DNA from 2 places in the Micromonospora musae genome. Region 2 is predicted to be linked to the other one. Evidence: riboswitches for the same ligand, from Rfam matches in the RefSeq annotation. Region 2 holds a riboswitch; the other holds the start of a gene.
The links. A riboswitch is a leader RNA that binds a small molecule or an ion and turns the genes downstream of it on or off. The one in region 2 is predicted to bind S-adenosylmethionine.
Positions count from the first base shown of each region.

Region 1: another riboswitch for S-adenosylmethionine. It lies ahead of D7147_RS07400 (ABC transporter substrate-binding protein); the one in region 2 lies ahead of D7147_RS21180 (aminotransferase class V-fold PLP-dependent enzyme).

Region 1 is NZ_RAZS01000002.1:724,398-732,190, forward strand. Features, by position in the region: gene D7147_RS07390 (amino acid ABC transporter ATP-binding protein) at 1-531, opposite strand, end outside; gene D7147_RS07395 (amino acid ABC transporter permease) at 528-1,307, opposite strand; gene D7147_RS07400 (ABC transporter substrate-binding protein) at 1,352-2,221, opposite strand; SAM riboswitch class IV at 2,499-2,610, opposite strand; gene D7147_RS07405 (nuclear transport factor 2 family protein) at 2,877-3,290, shown strand; gene D7147_RS07410 (amylo-alpha-1,6-glucosidase) at 3,321-5,432, opposite strand; gene D7147_RS07415 (hypothetical protein) at 5,639-5,959, shown strand; gene D7147_RS07420 (hypothetical protein) at 5,953-6,240, shown strand; gene D7147_RS07425 (Na+/H+ antiporter) at 6,441-7,793, shown strand, end outside.
Region 2 is NZ_RAZS01000007.1:254,529-262,321, reverse strand. Features, by position in the region: gene D7147_RS21190 (GroES family chaperonin) at 1-193, shown strand, start outside; gene D7147_RS32730 (hypothetical protein) at 319-486, shown strand; gene D7147_RS21185 (PrsW family intramembrane metalloprotease) at 567-1,991, opposite strand; SAM riboswitch class IV at 2,057-2,178, shown strand; gene D7147_RS21180 (aminotransferase class V-fold PLP-dependent enzyme) at 2,224-3,489, shown strand; gene D7147_RS21175 (FUSC family protein) at 3,579-4,841, opposite strand; gene D7147_RS32725 (HD domain-containing protein) at 4,915-5,562, shown strand; gene D7147_RS21165 (DUF4031 domain-containing protein) at 5,543-5,845, opposite strand; gene D7147_RS21160 (FAD-binding oxidoreductase) at 5,960-7,360, shown strand; gene D7147_RS21155 (hypothetical protein) at 7,370-7,793, opposite strand, start outside.

The DNA.
Region 1 (7,793 bases), on a different contig from region 2:
CTCCGGGTCGAGCGCGCTGGTCGCCTCGTCGAAGAGCATCACCTGCGGCTGCAGCGCCAGCGCACGGGCGATCGCGACCCGCTGTTGCTGCCCGCCCGAGAGGTGCCCGGGACGCGCGTCCGCCTTGCCGGCCAGCCCGACCAGCTCCAGCTGGGTCCGGGCGAGCGCCACCGCCTCCTCCTCGGGCAGCTTCTTGATCCGACGCAGCGCCAGGGTCACGTTGCGCAGCACGCTCATGTGCGGGAAGAGGTTGAACTGCTGGAAGACCATCCCGATCCGCTGGCGCAGCGCGTCCGGGTCGTCGGCGAGCACGCTGCGCCCGTCGAGCAGCACGTCGCCGCGGTCCGGCTCGATGAGCCGGTTGATCGTCCGCAGCAGCGTCGACTTGCCGGAGCCGGACGGCCCGATGACGCAGGCCGTGCCGCCCCGGGCGACGTCCAGGTCCGCCCCGCGGAGCACCCGGTTGGACCCGAAGGCCAGATGGACGTCGCGTACGGCCAGGCTGACCGAGGTGCTGATGTCGACGGTCATCGCCCGCTCCCTCCCGCCGCGCCCGGCAGGGCCAGGTCGGCGTCGTCGATCTCGTCGGCCAGCTGGGTGGCGAGCCGGCCGTGCCGCAGCCGGGCGTCGATCGCGTTGACCACGTGGGTCAGCGGCACGGTCAGCGCCAGGTAGAAGAGACCGGCCAGCAGCAGGGCCGACTCGTTGCCGGTGGTGGCCGCGTAGTCCTGCCCGATCCGGAACAGCTCCCGCTGACTGGCCACCAGACCGAGGAAGTAGACCAGGCTGGAGTCCTTGATGAGCGCGATGAGCTGGTTGACCCAGGCCGGCAGGACCCGGCGTACGCCCTGCGGGATGATCACCATCCGCATCGCCTCGCCCCAGGAGAAGCCCAACGCCCGGGCACCCTCCAACTGGGCCGCCTCCACCGACTGGATGCCGGAGCGGAAGATCTCTCCGATGTAGGCGGCGGCGATCAGGGAGAGCGCCAGAATGCCCAGCGGGTACGGGTTCGGGCCCCACACCTGCATACCGAGCGGCGCCAGGCCGACGCCGATCAGCAGGATGGTCGCGGCGGCCGGCAGCCCCCGGAACACGTCGGTGTAGACCCGCGCCGGCCAGCGCAGCCACCGGGTGCGGGAGATGCCGGCGATCGCCAGCAGCATGCCCAGCACCGAGCCGAGCAGAGCGGCGGAGACCGCGAGGATCAGCGTGTTGGGCAGCCCGACGGTGAGCATCTCGGGCAGAGCCTCGCGCATCGACTCCCAGTCGAAGAACGTCTCCCACAGGGTGCGCAACGGATCCATGTCTCGCCTCTCCTACCGTTCCGCTCGCTCGTCTCGTCGTACCGTCAGGACGTGGCCGACGCGGACGCGGTCGGCGCGGCCGGGACCGCCACGGTGCCGCTGCCCGGCTTGAAGTCCGCGGGGATCGGCCGGCCCGGGTAGTACTGGGCCTGCAGCCGGCTCCACGTGCCGTCGGCGATCACCTCGTCGAGGCCCTTGTCGAGCGCCTTGCGCAGGGCGTCGTTCCCCTTCGCCACCGCGTACGCTGTCGGTGCGGGGCTGAGCAGCTTCGCGGCCACGGTGATCTTCCCGCCGCTCTCCGCGGCCGAGGTCTCGCCGATCTCGGCCGGGGCGATCCAGGCGTCCGCGGTGCCGGCCTTGAGCTGGTTGATCGCGCCGTTGTAGTCCGGCACCCGCACCGGGTCGAGCCCCTTGCCGCTGGCGTAGTCGTCCTGGACGGTGCCCTGCACGACGACGACCCGCTTCCCGGTCAGCTCGTCGAAGCTCTTGATCGACGAGCCGGCGGGGACGTCGAGTCCGAAGTAGCCGAAGTCGTACCCGTTGCCGAAGTCCACAGTCTTCTTGCGGGCCTCGGTGATGGTGATCGAGGAGCTGCCCACGTCGAACTTGTGGTTGTTGACCTGGGCGAGCAGCGCGGAGAAGTCGGTGCCCACGAACTCCACCTTCAGGCCGATCTTCGCGGCGACCGCGCTGAGCAGGTCGTTGTCGAAGCCGGTGAACTTGCCGTCCTTCAGGTACACGTTCGGCGGGGCGTCGCTGAGCGTGCCGGCGCGCAGCACCCCCGGCTGGAGCAGGTCGTACGGGTTCTCCGCGCCGGCGGAGGAGTCGTCGCCGCAGGCGGTGAGGGTGGCGGCGCCGAGGATCGCGACCGCGCCGACGGCGACCAACCGGGTCAGGGAAGGAAGGAATCGCACAGGTGTCTCCGGGTGTCGGTAAGCGGCGGGGCACGGACGTGCGCCGCCGACGGTGCGCCGGACGGGCACACCGGTGGGAAGTTCGGACTGGCGGGAGAGGTCGCGGTCAGCGCCGCGCGCCGGCGGGACAGCCGGCGCTGCACACCCACATCATGTCGACGTGCCGGCGTCGGGTCAGCGCCGGCGGCCGGGGCCGCCGAACGGACGCGGGGAGACCGACCGAGATGGGGTGCGGGAACGACATTGGCTCTCCTAGGTCGTTGCTGACCTGGGAACCAGGCCACGCTTGCACCGGATCGACTCCGGTGCCCGGTCCTCACCCGGGGCACCCCACCGCGGAGGAGGGTTGCCGGCCAGCAAGCCGGGGCTTGACGCTGGCACTCATGACCTGCGCAAGAGGTTAACAGCCCGGTACGGACAGTCGTCCAGCCGTTATGACGACTCTCACGCACGCGGTGATCGCCGGGGGCTCCGTGCCCGCCTCGGGGTCGGCACGCCGATCCGGATCGATCGGAGCGGCAAGGCCCGACGGCGGCGGGAGGCGCCGGGAATGCTCGGATTCGCGGCGGTCGGCTCGATAAGGTGGCGGGGAGCCCGACGCCGCGGCGCGGTCGCGGGCCGCCGGTGGTCGGGCCCGTGGAGGGGTGGTGACGTCATGGCAGCGAACCGGGACATCGTCTCCCGGGCCTTCGCGGACTGGTCCGCCGGCTCCGCCGGCATCACCTACCTCTTCGCCCCGGAGATGCGCTGGGAGATCACCGGCAACTCGGCGGCCTCCCGCGTCTACCGGTCCGCGGAGGAGTTCGTCGAGCAGGCGTTGCGGCCCTTCGACGCCCGGTTCGGCGCCGACAGCCCGTTCCGTCCGGTGACCGTGCGGGCGATTTACGAGGACGCCGACACGGTGGTGGTGATCTGGGACGGCGCCGGTGTCACGGTAGCCGGGGACGCCTACTCCGACACGGTCGCGTGGTTCCTGACCTTCCGCGACGGCAAGGTGGTCGACGGGACCGCCTTCTTCGACAGCACCGCCTTCAACGAGCTGTGGCGGGGGGTCCAGCCGGCCGGGTGACGTACCGGGCCGACGGGAGCGGCCGCCCGGTCATTCGGCGGGGCGTACCTCGCCGTGGGAGCCCTCGGCGTGCAGGTCCCAGCGGCGGCCGAACGCCGGAACGCCGAGCAGGCGGATCGGGCCGAACGACTCCGGGAGGTGCGGCGCCAGGACCAGCCGGCCGTCGACCGCCTCCAGCCCGAGCAGCGTACGCAGGAAGAGCAGCGGGGCTCCGCTGGCCCAGGCCTGCGGGTTGCACGCCGTGGGGTAGGGGACCGGCCGCCGCCCGAACCTGCGGTCGTAGCCGGAGAACGCCTCGGGCAACCGGTGCTCGGAGTAGGCGGACGCCTCCATCATGGCCTCGACGATGCGCTGCGCCGCCTCGTGCTGGCCGTAGCGGGCGAGCCCGGCCGCGATGATCGAGTTGTCGTGCGGCCAGACGGTGCCGACGTGGTAGCCGATGGGGTTGTAGCCGCTCTCCGCGGTGGAGAGCGTGCGTACGCCCCAGCCGGAGAACATCTCGTCGGACATCAGCTGGGCGGCCACCAGCCGCGCCCGCTCCGGTGGCACGATGCCGCTCCAGAGCAGATGGCCCATGTTCGACGTCATCGAGTCGATCTGGCGGCCGTCGCCGTCCAGGCCGACCGCGTAGTAGCCGCCGCGCTCCGGCACCCAGAAGTCGCGGTCGAACCGCTCCTGCAGCGCCGCCGCCTCGGCGCGCAGCCGCTGCGCCGAGGCCGGGTCCCGGATCGGCCCGTCGGCGAGCTCCGCCATGCGGATCTTCGCGTCGTACGTGTAGCCCTGCGTCTCGCAGGTGGCGATCGGCAGTACCGGAATGGTCCCGTCGGCGAACTGCACCCCGTCGGGCGAGTCCCGCCAGCACTGGTTGCCCAGCCCCTCCCGGGACCGGGTCGCGTAGCCGACGTAGCCGTGACCGTGCAGGTCCCCGAACTCGTCGATCCAGCGCAGGGCGGCCAGGGCGTTCGGCCACAGCTGCTGCACCAGCTCCTCGTCACCGGTCCAGCGCCAGTACTCGGAGAGCAGGACGAGCCAGAGCGCGGTGGTGTCGGCGCCGCCGTAGTAGGGCTGGTAGGGCTTCAAGCCGAGCTGCGTCAGCTCGCCGCTGCGGAACTCGTGGAAGATCTTCCCGGGCTCCCGGTCGGTGAAGTCGTCGTGATCCTGCGCCTGATGGGTGGCGAGCACCAGCAGCGTCCCCCGCGCCATCGCGTTGCCGAGCGCGACGGTCTGGTAGCCGGTGATCAACGTGTCCCGGCCGAACACGGTCATGAACCAGGGCAGCCCGGCGGCGTGCAGCACCACCGGCTCGCCCCGGATGCGCTTCTCCAGGCGCATCGACGCCAGGTCGGCGGCGGACTTGCGGTACATCGCGACCATCCGGTCCGAGCCGGCGTCCAGCCTCGGCACGGAGGCCAGCCAGCGGGCCGAGGGGTCCTCGGCGTCACGCTCGAAGACGTCGCCGAAGCTGCGGGCGGCCGGCTGGAACTGCTCTTCGCCGCAGTGCAGGGGCACCCGCAGCTCGCACCGCCACGCCTCACCTCGGGACAGTCGCAGGTGCCAGACGAGCGAGTCCCCGTCGACCTCGGTCGCCGCCGGCTCGGCCTCCACCCGCACCAGGGCGTAGTAGCTGCCGTTGCGGTAGGCGAAGCAGAGCGAGGAGCCGTCCCGCTCGTGCCGGCGGACGATCTGCGGGGAGCGGTCCCGGCCGGACTCCTTGATCTCGAACAGGTCGGCGAAGTCGGTGCCCACGGCGAGCCGCAGCCGCAGCTCGACCGGGTCGGAGCCGAAGTACCGCAGCTCGATGCGCTCGTACATGCCGTCGCCGACGAACCGTTGCCGACGGACGCCCACCCGGTTCGGCGGCAGGTCCGGCAGCTCGGTGTTGGCGAGGAAGAAGGCGGCGGAGAACGGGTCGACGGTTCCGGAGCCCAGCACCAGCAGCGGCGCGTCGTCGAGGGTGAGTTCCCACCGGTCGAGGAAGCGGGTGTCGTCGTGCACCAGCCCACCGATGGTGCCCTTCGGCACGTCCCCCGAGGCGTTGGAGAACATGAACGTGCGGCCCTCGAGCACGCCCACGGCGTCCGGCCCGAGCTCCGGCGGCAGGTCGCGGCAGGCCCCGCTGGCCACCCGCTCGACGGAGTCCACGTCCGGCCACGGCTGCGCCGGTGTGCGTCGTCGTTCCGCAGCCGTCACGTGCCCCCCAGCCGGCGGTACCGAGCCTGCCCTTACCGCGACCCTATGTCCGGGCGCCCCGCCGCCGTGGCGGCATTGACCAAGATGACACGCCGCTGGATAGATGAATCTGGATCGGTTTGGTAGCGTCGGCGAGTCCGCGCGAAGAGGGAGGCTCGATGCCGGGAACGCTCCTGCGCGCCGCCGCCGTGGCCGTGGCGGCCGTGCTGTCGGTTCCGCTCGGGGCGGGCGCCGCCCACGCCGATCCGGTCGTGCCCCGGCACGCCGTCGTCAGCTGCCAGAGCGCCAGCTTCTACGCGAACTACGACTCCGCCCGCGGGCCGGTGGGGCTGAAGCGGGTGCTGGGCCACGGCGACAAGATCGGCCACACGCCGGGCGCCCACCCCGTCTACAACGGCTGGGCCGCCTCCTTCGACTTCGGTCCGAACGACTGGGGCTATCTGCGCATCGAGTGCGTCGGGGGGTACGACTCGTGGTGAGAGCGCTTCGGCGCGCGGGCGTCGTCGTCACCGCCGCCGCGCTGGTCGCGAGCGTCGCCGCTACCCCGGCGCGGGCCGCGTACGGCACGGTCGGCGAGCGGGAGACCGTCTGCGCGGTCGACCTCTTCGTCCGTACCCAACCCAACGGCGCCTGGATGGGCACCCTGTACCAGGGCCAGACGTTCCTCGTCGAGGGGCCGCGCAGCGGCGGTTACGTCTACGGCTTCGCCTACGGGCACATCAACCGACGCGGCTGGGTCCAGGACGGCTGGTTCTGCTGACCGTCCCGCCGGGCTTCGAACCCGTCCCGGCCCCGTACCGGCCGCCGGGGCGCGCGCGACGCTGACCTCCCCGTCCCCACCGAGCCCCGCACCCGCACCGGTGATCCGCCGCGCGCTGCGCCCGTTCGGCCTCCCCGACCCGTGCCCAACCGCCACAGTGGTGACGGAACGGTCACCGCGGCGACGGCGGGGGGTGCTACGTGGAGGGGCTGGTGCTTCTCGTGGTGCTGGCCGTCACCGTGATCGTCGGAACCACCATCGGTGGTCGGTACCGGGTCGCGCCGCCGGTCCTGCTCATCGGCATGGGCGCGCTGCTGGCCCTGATCCCGCCGCTGTCGCACGTGGTGCTCCAGCCCGAGGTGGTGCTGGTGCTCTTCCTGCCGGCGATCCTCTACCGGGAGGCCCTGACGACCAGCCTGCGCGAGATCCGCGCCAACCTGGTCGTCATCAGCCTGCTCGCCGTGGTGCTGGTGGGGCTCACGATGCTCACCGTGTCGTTCGCCGCGCAGGCGCTCGGCGTCAATCCGGCGGCGGCCTGGGTGCTCGGCGCCGTGCTGGCCCCCACCGACGCCGCCGCGGTCTCCGGCCTCGCCAAGCGAATGCCGCGCCGGCTGCTCACCACCCTGCACGCGGAGAGCCTGATCAACGACGGTACGGCGCTGGTGCTCTTCTCCGTCACCGTCGGCCTGCTCGCCGGCGGCACCGTGCCGTCGGCGCTGGAACTGGCCGGGGAGTTCAGCCTCTCGTTCGTCGGTGGCATCGTCGCCGGGCTGGTCGTCAGCGGTCTGGTGGTGCTGGCGCGCCGCCGCATCGACGACCCGATGCGCGAGGGAGCGCTCAGCGTGCTGACCCCGTTCGCCGCGTTCCTGCTGGCCGAGCAGGCGCACGCGAGCGGCGTACTGGCGGTGGTGGTGGCCGGGCTGGTGCTCTCGTACGCCGGGCCGCGGGTGATCCGGGCCCGTTCCCGGCTGGTGGCGTTCTCCTTCTGGGACCTCTCCACGTTCCTGATCAACGGCGCGCTCTTCGTGCTGCTCGGAATGCAGATTCCCCGGGCGATCCGCAGCGTCACCAGCGTCTCCTTCGGGCGGGCGGCGGTCATCGCGACGGTCGTGACGCTGGTGGTGGTGCTGACCCGGGGCGCGTGGATCCTCCTGTCTCCGTACGCCCTGCGCGCGGTCGACCGCCGCGAGTCGCAGCGCGCTGCCCGGGTGGGGTACCGGATCCGGATCGTCGCCACCTGGACCGGATTCCGCGGCGCGGTCTCGCTCGCGGCCGCACTGGCCGTCCCGCTGACCGCACACGGGCACCAGGTCCTGGAGCGAGATCTGATCATCTTCTGCACCGCCACGGCGATCCTGGCGATCATGTTGGTTCAGGGCACCACCCTGCCGCTGATCATCCGCTGGGCGGGCCTCACCGGGGATCCGAAGCGCTTCGAGGAGGTGCGGCGGGCCCGCGTACGGGCCGGACAGGCGGGGTTGTCGGCGTTGCCGGAGATTGCCGCGCGGGTCGGCGCGGACGACGACGTGGCGGGTCGGGTCCGCACGGACTAC
Region 2 (7,793 bases):
CGCCTGGGCCACCGCCGTGGGCGTGGGTCCGAGCGTCCGCTCCATCGTCTCCGGCGACCGGGTTCTCTTCGACCCCGACGACCGCTCCGAGGTCGAGCTGCACGGCCGGGGCTACGTGCTGCTGCGCGAGCGGGACGTGCACGCCGTGGCCGCCGAGCGGGTCGACGAGGGCGCCACCGGGCTCTACCTCTAGCGGGTCCCCCGTCGGGCGGTGCCGGACCGGCTCCGGCCGCACGGACCCCGCTCGCACGGCACGGACGCCGTTTGCACCGCTCCCCGCCGGGAAGCCAGCCGCATCACCGGCCCTGGGGAGGGACGATGCCCGAATGGATCAGGAAGCTGCTGTTCTGGGGCTTCATCGCGTTCCTGATCTACTTCATGGCCTTCCGGCCGGACGGCGCGGCGAACATCTTCAAGGCGATCGGAGCGGGTCTGGTGGCCATGTTCCAGGGGCTCGGGGACTTCCTCACCAGCCTGATGACCTGACCCGCCTGCGCCGGCCGCACGGCGCGACGCCCGCGCACGCACCGCCGGTCGGCACCGGCTCGCACTCCGGCGCCGACCGGTCAGGCGTGTCCGGGCCGGCCGGAGTGCGGCGGGTGCCAGCCCGGCGGAACGGGCGCGGGCGGGGGCCCGCCCAGCACCACCGGGATCGGCACCACCGGCTCGACCGGCGCGGCCACCGTCCGCTCCGAGCCGTCCGGGAAGCGCAGGTGGTAGCGGTCGCCGTCCCACACCCCGGCGGGCGCCTGCGGGTCCCGACCGACGAAGAACGAGCGGTACGCGGTGATCGCCTCCAGCAGCTCCCGCTCCTCCCGGGCGGTCCGCTCCTGATCCGCCGCCTTCCGGTCCAGACCGCGTAGCGAGCCGTCGCGCAGCAGGGCCAGCCGGGTGGCGGCGAACTGGTAGCCGCGCATCGCCCGCACCCCGGCGTCGCCGGCCACCCGACGGGCCCAGGCGCGGGCCGCGTGCCGACGACCGAGGCTGCTCAGCGCCGCCACCTCGGGCGGGCTCAGCCAACCCGCCCGGACGTAGTCCGGCAGCCTGCGCTCGGTGAGCCGCCCCTCCCAGGCGCGCAGCCAGACGGCCAGCCCGACCATGCCGAAGAAGATCGGCACCATCAGGCCGATGAAGCCGTACAGCATGATCAGCGGTTGGCCGGCGGCCTGGCTGAGCGTCGGCAGCAGGTTCCACGTGCCGTGCAGCATCATGGCCAGCAGCAGACCCGCGACGGGCGCCAGTACCCGGACCCGACGGTCGGCCGTCCGGGCGGCGATGCCCAGCCCGACCCCGGTCATCGAGGTGAAGAGCGGATGGGCGAACCCGAAGAGCAGGATCCGGACGATGAAGATGGCGATGACCTGCTGCGCCCCGGTCGCCGGCCCGAACCGCTCCGCGCCGCTGGCGAAGCCGTAGCCGCCCAGGTAGAGGATGTTCTCCACCATGGCGAAGCCGACCGCGGAGAGCCCGCAGTAGACCAGCCCGTCGGTGATGCCGGACCACTCCCGTCGCCGGAACACCAGCAGCAGGATCGGCCCGAGCGCCTTGGTCAGCTCCTCGACGAACGGGGCGACCAGCACACCGGTGAGGGCGGCCGGCAGGTGCGCGTCGGCGATCCGGCCGGCCGCGAAGTCGTTGACGGTCAGCGAGGCGGCCGTGGCGACGAAGGCGCCCCAGGCGAAGCAGAAGACGAGGTACTTCAGCGGCTCCGGCTCGTACCGGTCGAGCCAGAGGAAACAGCCGACCAGCACGGGCACCGGCAGGACGGCGGTCGCCGCGCCGATCAGCAGCGCCTGCACGCCGATGTTCTCGCCGATGGTGTAGACCATGAAGACCGCGCACGCCGCGATGAGCAGCACCAGCCCCGCGAGCACCAGCAGCCGCCGCCAACCCAGCCGACGCAGCGGCATCCGGGGCGCGGCACCCGGGGCGGACGGGGCGGACGGCGCGGTCGGCGACGGCGGTACGCCGCCGGGCGGGGTGTCGGCCATGCGGTCAGCCTAGCCACCACCGGCCGGGTGGTCCTGGCGCATCGGCAGCCGCTATGCTGCCCGCAGGTCACGAGCGCCAGCGTCAAGCCCCGGCTTGCTGGCCGGCAACCCTCGTCGAGTTCGCGGTGGGGTGCCCCGGGTGATGACCGGGCCCGGCCCCGATCCGCGTGCCGGGCAAGCGCGGACCCCGTCCCGACGTAGCCCCGGGGTCCCTGGCCCGGGAGGTTCCCCCGTGTCCGTCGCCCTCGTGTCCCCGAACGCCACCGTGCCCGCCGTCCCGGCCGAGGCGGAGCCGCTCGACGTGCTCGGTGTACCGGGTGAGATCAACCTCGACTACGCGGCCACCGCGCCGTGCGCGCGGGCCGCGGCCGACGCGGTGGCCGAGCTGCTTCCCTGGTACGCGAGCGTGCACCGCGGCGCCGGGGCGCTCTCCCGCCGCTGCACGCTCGCCTACGAGCGGGCCCGGCAGACGGTGGGTGACTTCTTCGGCGCCCGGGCCGACGACCACGTGATCTTCACCCGTAACACCACGGACGCGCTGAACCTGCTGGCCCGGGCATTGCCCGCCGGCACCACGGTGGTCACCTTCGCCGGCGAGCACCACGCGAACCTGCTGCCCTGGCCGCGCGGCTCGGTCCGGTTGCCGGTGCCCGCCGACTCCGGCGAGGCGGTACGCGCGCTGGACGCGGCGCTCGCCGAGCTGCGTCGGGCAGCGCAGCCGGGGCTGCCGGTGCTGGCGGCCTTCACCGGGGCGAGCAACGTGACCGGCGAACGGTGGCCGGTGGCCGAGCTGGCCCGGGTGGCCCGGCGGCACGGTGCCCGGATCGCCGTGGACGCAGCGCAGCTCGCCCCGCACGTGCCGGTGGACCTGCTGGCGCTGGACGTGGACTACCTCGCCGTCTCCGGCCACAAGCTCTACGCCCCGTTCGGGGCCGGGGCGTTGATCGGCCGGTCCGACTGGCTCGACGCGGCGCAGCCGTACCTGGCCGGCGGCGGTGCCACCGCCCGGGTCGGGGCTGGCACGCACGAGGTCACCTGGGCGGTCGGCCCGGCCCGGCACGAGGGGGGTACCCCGAACCTGCTGGGCGCGGTGGCGCTGGCCGCCGTCTGCGACGCCCTCAGCGACGCGGACCGTGCGGCGCTGCACGAGCGGGAGCAGCGGCTGCTCGCCCGCCTCCGCGAGGGCATCGCGGCCCTGCCGCACGTGGTGGAGCTGCGCACCTTCGAGCCGGACGCACCGCGGGTCGGCATCGTCTCCTTCGCGGTCGCGGGGTGGGACTCCAGCGAGGTCGCCGCCGAGCTGGCCCGCAAGCACTCCATCGGGGTGCGCGACGGGTTGTTCTGCGCCCACCCGCTCGCCCAGCGGCTGCTCACCGAGGCGGCCACCCGCTCCGGACGGCGGGACCTGCCGCCGACGGCGCTGCGGGCCAGCATCGGGCTGGGCAGCACCGAACAGCACGTCGACCGGCTGATCGCGGCCCTCGCCACGTTCGCCTGAGCCCCCGGCGGCGAGGCACCGGCCGAAGCCCCCGGAGCACGCCGCACCGGGCCGGTCGCGGCGCGCCGACGGGCGGCGCGGTGGGACGGTCAGCCGACGGGCGGCGCGGTGGGCGGTTTCGGCCGCCCACCGTCCGGTTCGGGGCTGCCGCCCCGGGGCGTGTCCAGATCGCCGAAGGAGCTCCGGATCAGCCGGTTCGCCTCCTCCTGATCGATCCCGGAGGCCACCAGCAGGTCGCTCGCCGCCGTGCGGACCTGCGCCACGACGACGCTGCCGGAGAAGCCGACCCCGTCCTCGTACGCCCGGCCGGCCTCGCTGACCGCGCGCAGCGACCGCTCCCGGGCCTGCTCCGGCTCGTCGCCCACGGCGAACTCGTGTCTGAGCAGGCGCACCGACTCGGCGAGATGGTTGATCGCGTCCGGCATCGGCTCGGGGATCGGCTCCTCGTCCTCGATCAGGGTGACCGACCGGCGGATGAGCGTGCCGCTGTTGCGCATCGCCCGGTCGATCGGGTCGGCCGCGTCCGCGTAGTGGGTCAGCTCGTTGCGGCGGTGCCACCGGGCCGGTGACAGGGTCGCGGTCTCCTTCGCCCCCTCGATCGCCTCCACGAAGGTGGCCAGCTGCTCCTTGTTGTCGCGGAGCCGGTCCAGGGCCCGCTGCACCCTCGCGCGATCCCGGCTGCGCAGGCCGTCCGCGGTGGCGTCGAGCTGCGCGGCGAGCAGGTCGAGCGCCGGCCGGGCGGCCCGGTTGAGCACCCGGAGCGGGTTGAGCGGCAGCAGGATGGCGGTCACCAGCAACGCGATCCCACCGCCGAGGAAGGCGTCGACGAATCGGGGGATCTCCAGGTTCTGCGTGGAGGGGCTCAGCGTCACGATCAGCACGGCGGTGGCCGCCGCCTGGATCACGATCGCGACGCTCGCGCCCGCGAAGATCGTCAGCAGGATGGCCGCCGTGACCACGATTCCGAGTTGCCAGGCCCCGGTCCCGAGGACGTAGATCAAGCCGTCCCCGACCGCCACCCCGACCGCCACTCCGATGATCAGCTCCACCGTGCGCCGGAACCGTTGGCCGACGGAGGCCGCCAGGGTGCCGACCGCCGAGATGGGCGCGAAGACCGGCTGCGGGTTGCCGAGCAGCCGATGCGACACCAGGTACGCCAGCGCGGCCGCCAGCCCGGCCTGCACGGCCAACCCGGCGGCCATCCGGACCCGGTGCAGCCGCTCGTGCAGCGTCGCCTTGCTGATGTGCCGGACCTGCTCCATCGCGTCGGCGATGCGCGTGCTGTCGGTGTCGGCGACCAGCTCACGCGGGCGCACCCGTCCGAACCGTTTACGCTCCCGGGCCGCCGTCATGCCCGCTACTACCCGGGGCGCGCCCGGTGAATCCTCGCTTCCGGACCCTTCGGGGCTGGGGCAGACTCGTCGCGTGGCCGAACTACTCGAACGGTGGACGACGGCGACCCGGGGCGCCGGCGCGACCGGCCCGGCCGGGCCGACCGAAGCCGGGGAGGAGCTGTTGCGCCGGTGGCGGGAGCCGCACCGGCACTACCACACCGTCGACCATCTCCGCGCGGTGCTGGACGTGATCGACCGGCACGCCGCGCTCGCCGTACGACCTGACCTGGTCCGGCTGGCCGCGTGGTGCCACGACGCGGTCTACGACCCGCGGGCCGGTGGCGACGCGAACGAGCGGGACAGCGCCGAGCTGGCCGTCCGGCTGCTCACCGGTCTCGGGCTCCCGGCCGACGCGGTGGCCGAGGTCCGCCGGCTGGTCCTGCTCACCGCCGGGCACCTGGTCGACGCCGGGGACGCCGACGGCACCCTGCTCTGCGACGCCGATCTCGCCGTGCTGGCCGCGCCCGCACCGACCTACGAGCGGTACGCGGCGGCGGTGCGACGGGAGTACGCCCACGTGGCCGAGGCGGAGTTCCGGGTCGGCCGGGCGCAGGTGCTCCGCGCACTGCTCGACCTGCCGGCGCTGTTCCGGTCGCCCCCGCTGGCCCGACTGTGGGAGCAGCCGGCCCGGGCGAACCTACGCCGGGAGCTGGCCGTCCTCACCGCTCCTGCGGGGTAGCGAGGTCACCGGTCTGCGCCGCCCGGACCAGGTGCTTCGGCCGGCGCAGCCCGGCGGCGCGCAGCAACCGGGCCAGCTCCCGGCTCGGCACCACGCGCGCACCGAGCCAGACGGCCATCGCGAACCGGGTGGCCGGGATGTCGTAGTGGTCCCGGTCGAAGCCCCGCCGGGGCGAGCCGAGCGCCTCGGCGAACGCGTGCAGCTCCGCGTACGAGACGTCGCTGATCAGGTGGGACCAGAGCCGGCCCCGGGACGGCCAGGCGGGCTGGTCCAGGTAGAGCATCCCCCCAACGTAGCGCGATGTCCGGCAGCGCCGGCGTTGTCCGGCACCGCGCCGACCCGCCCCACGCAGTGGATCATGTTGATGAACGGCGTCCGGGCACCTAGCCTCTCCAGCATGGCCGGATCCCCCCTCATCGACGAACTGCTTGCCACCCTCGGCGAGAGCGCCGTGCTGACCGATCCGGACCTGCTCCGGATCCACGAACGCGACGAGGCCGACCTCTGCGCCGCCGGCACCCCGCTGGTCGTCGTCCGGCCGCGCAGCACCGAGGAGGTGGTCGCCGTGGTCCGGGCGGCGGCCCGGCACGGCGTACCCGTGGTGCCGCAGGGCGCCCGCACCGGGCTGGCCGGGGCGGCGAACGCCGTCGACGGCGCGCTGGTGCTCAGCACCGTCGCCATGGACGAGATCCGGGAGATCGACCCGGTGAGCCGCATCGCGGTGGTGCAGCCGGGCGTGGTCAACGCGGCGCTCGCCGCGGCGGTGGCGAAGCAGGGGCTCTGGTACCCGCCGGACCCCGGCTCCTGGGAGTCCTCCACCATCGGCGGCAACGTCGCCACCAACGCCGGCGGCATGTGCTGCGTGAAGTACGGCGTGACCACCGAGTACGTGCTCGGCCTGGAGGTCGTGCTCGCCTCCGGCGAGGTGCTGCGCACCGGCCGGCGCACCGCCAAGGGCGTGGCCGGTTACGACCTCACCCGGCTCTTCGTCGGCTCCGAGGGCACCCTCGGCGTGGTCACCGAGGTGACTGTCGCGTTGCGGCCCGCCCCGGCGGAGTCGCTGACCCTGGTGGCGGTCTTCCCCACCACGGCGGCGGCGGGCGCCGCGGTCGCCGAGATCGCCGCCCGCGGGCTCAGCCCGAGCCTGCTGGAGCTGCTGGACCGGACGCACCTGCGGGCCATCGAGGCGTACCGGCCGATGGGTCTGCGCACCGACGCCGAGGCCCTGCTGCTGGCCGCTGCCGACACCGGCACCCGGGCGGCGGACGACCTGGCGGCGCTCGCGGAGGTGTGCGAGGCGGCCGGGGCCGACGAGGTCTTCGCCGCCACCGACGCGGTCGAGGCGGCGGCCCTGCTCCAGGCCCGCCGGCTCGCGCACCCGGCGATGGAGAAGTTCGCCGCGGACGCCTACCCGGGAGGCAACGGTGGCCTCGTCATCGACGACGTGGCGGTGCCCCGGGGCGCACTCGCCGCACTGCTCGACGGGGTGTCCCGGATCGCGGCGGAGTACGACGTGCCGATCGGCGTCGTGGGCCACGCCGGGGACGGCAACCTGCACCCGAACATCGTGGTGGACCGGGCCGACCCGGCCAGCCTGGAGCGCGGCCGGCGGGCCTTCGACGAGATCATGCGGCTCGGCCTGGAGCTCGGCGGCACCTGCACCGGCGAGCACGGGGTGGGCCTGCTCAAGCGGGACTGGCTGGCCCGCGAGATCGGGCCGGTGGGCGTACGCGTGCACCAGGCGATCAAGGCGGCGCTGGACCCGACCGGGCTGCTGAACCCCGGAAAGATGCTCTGAGCGCCGGGGCTACTGCTCCGTCAGCTCGGCCGGGGTGGCCTGGGTGAGCAGCAGGAGGACCTCGCCGGCGATGGGCGGGGCCTCCACCCCCGGGCAGTCCTCGGTGGTGATCGACCCGACGGCGGTGAGCAGGCTGGAGGTCAGCGCGTCGATGCAGGTCGACCGGTAGTGCCGCGCCTGGTCGGTCTCCGCCGCGAGCCCCGGATCGGCGAGGAGCTGCTGCAACCGGCTCACCTGCTCGGGGGCGAACCCTCCGGTGGAGGTCACGCCGTCACCGGCGCAGTCGAGGCACTTCCAGGTGCCGTTCTTCTCGACCTGCAGGGTGCGCAGCGGGCCGTACGCGCCGAGCTTCTGGAAGAGGCTGACCTGACCGTCCCCCACTGTGGTCGGAGCACCCGGCTCCGGCAGCGCGCTCGCCGGGTCGCTGGGCGCG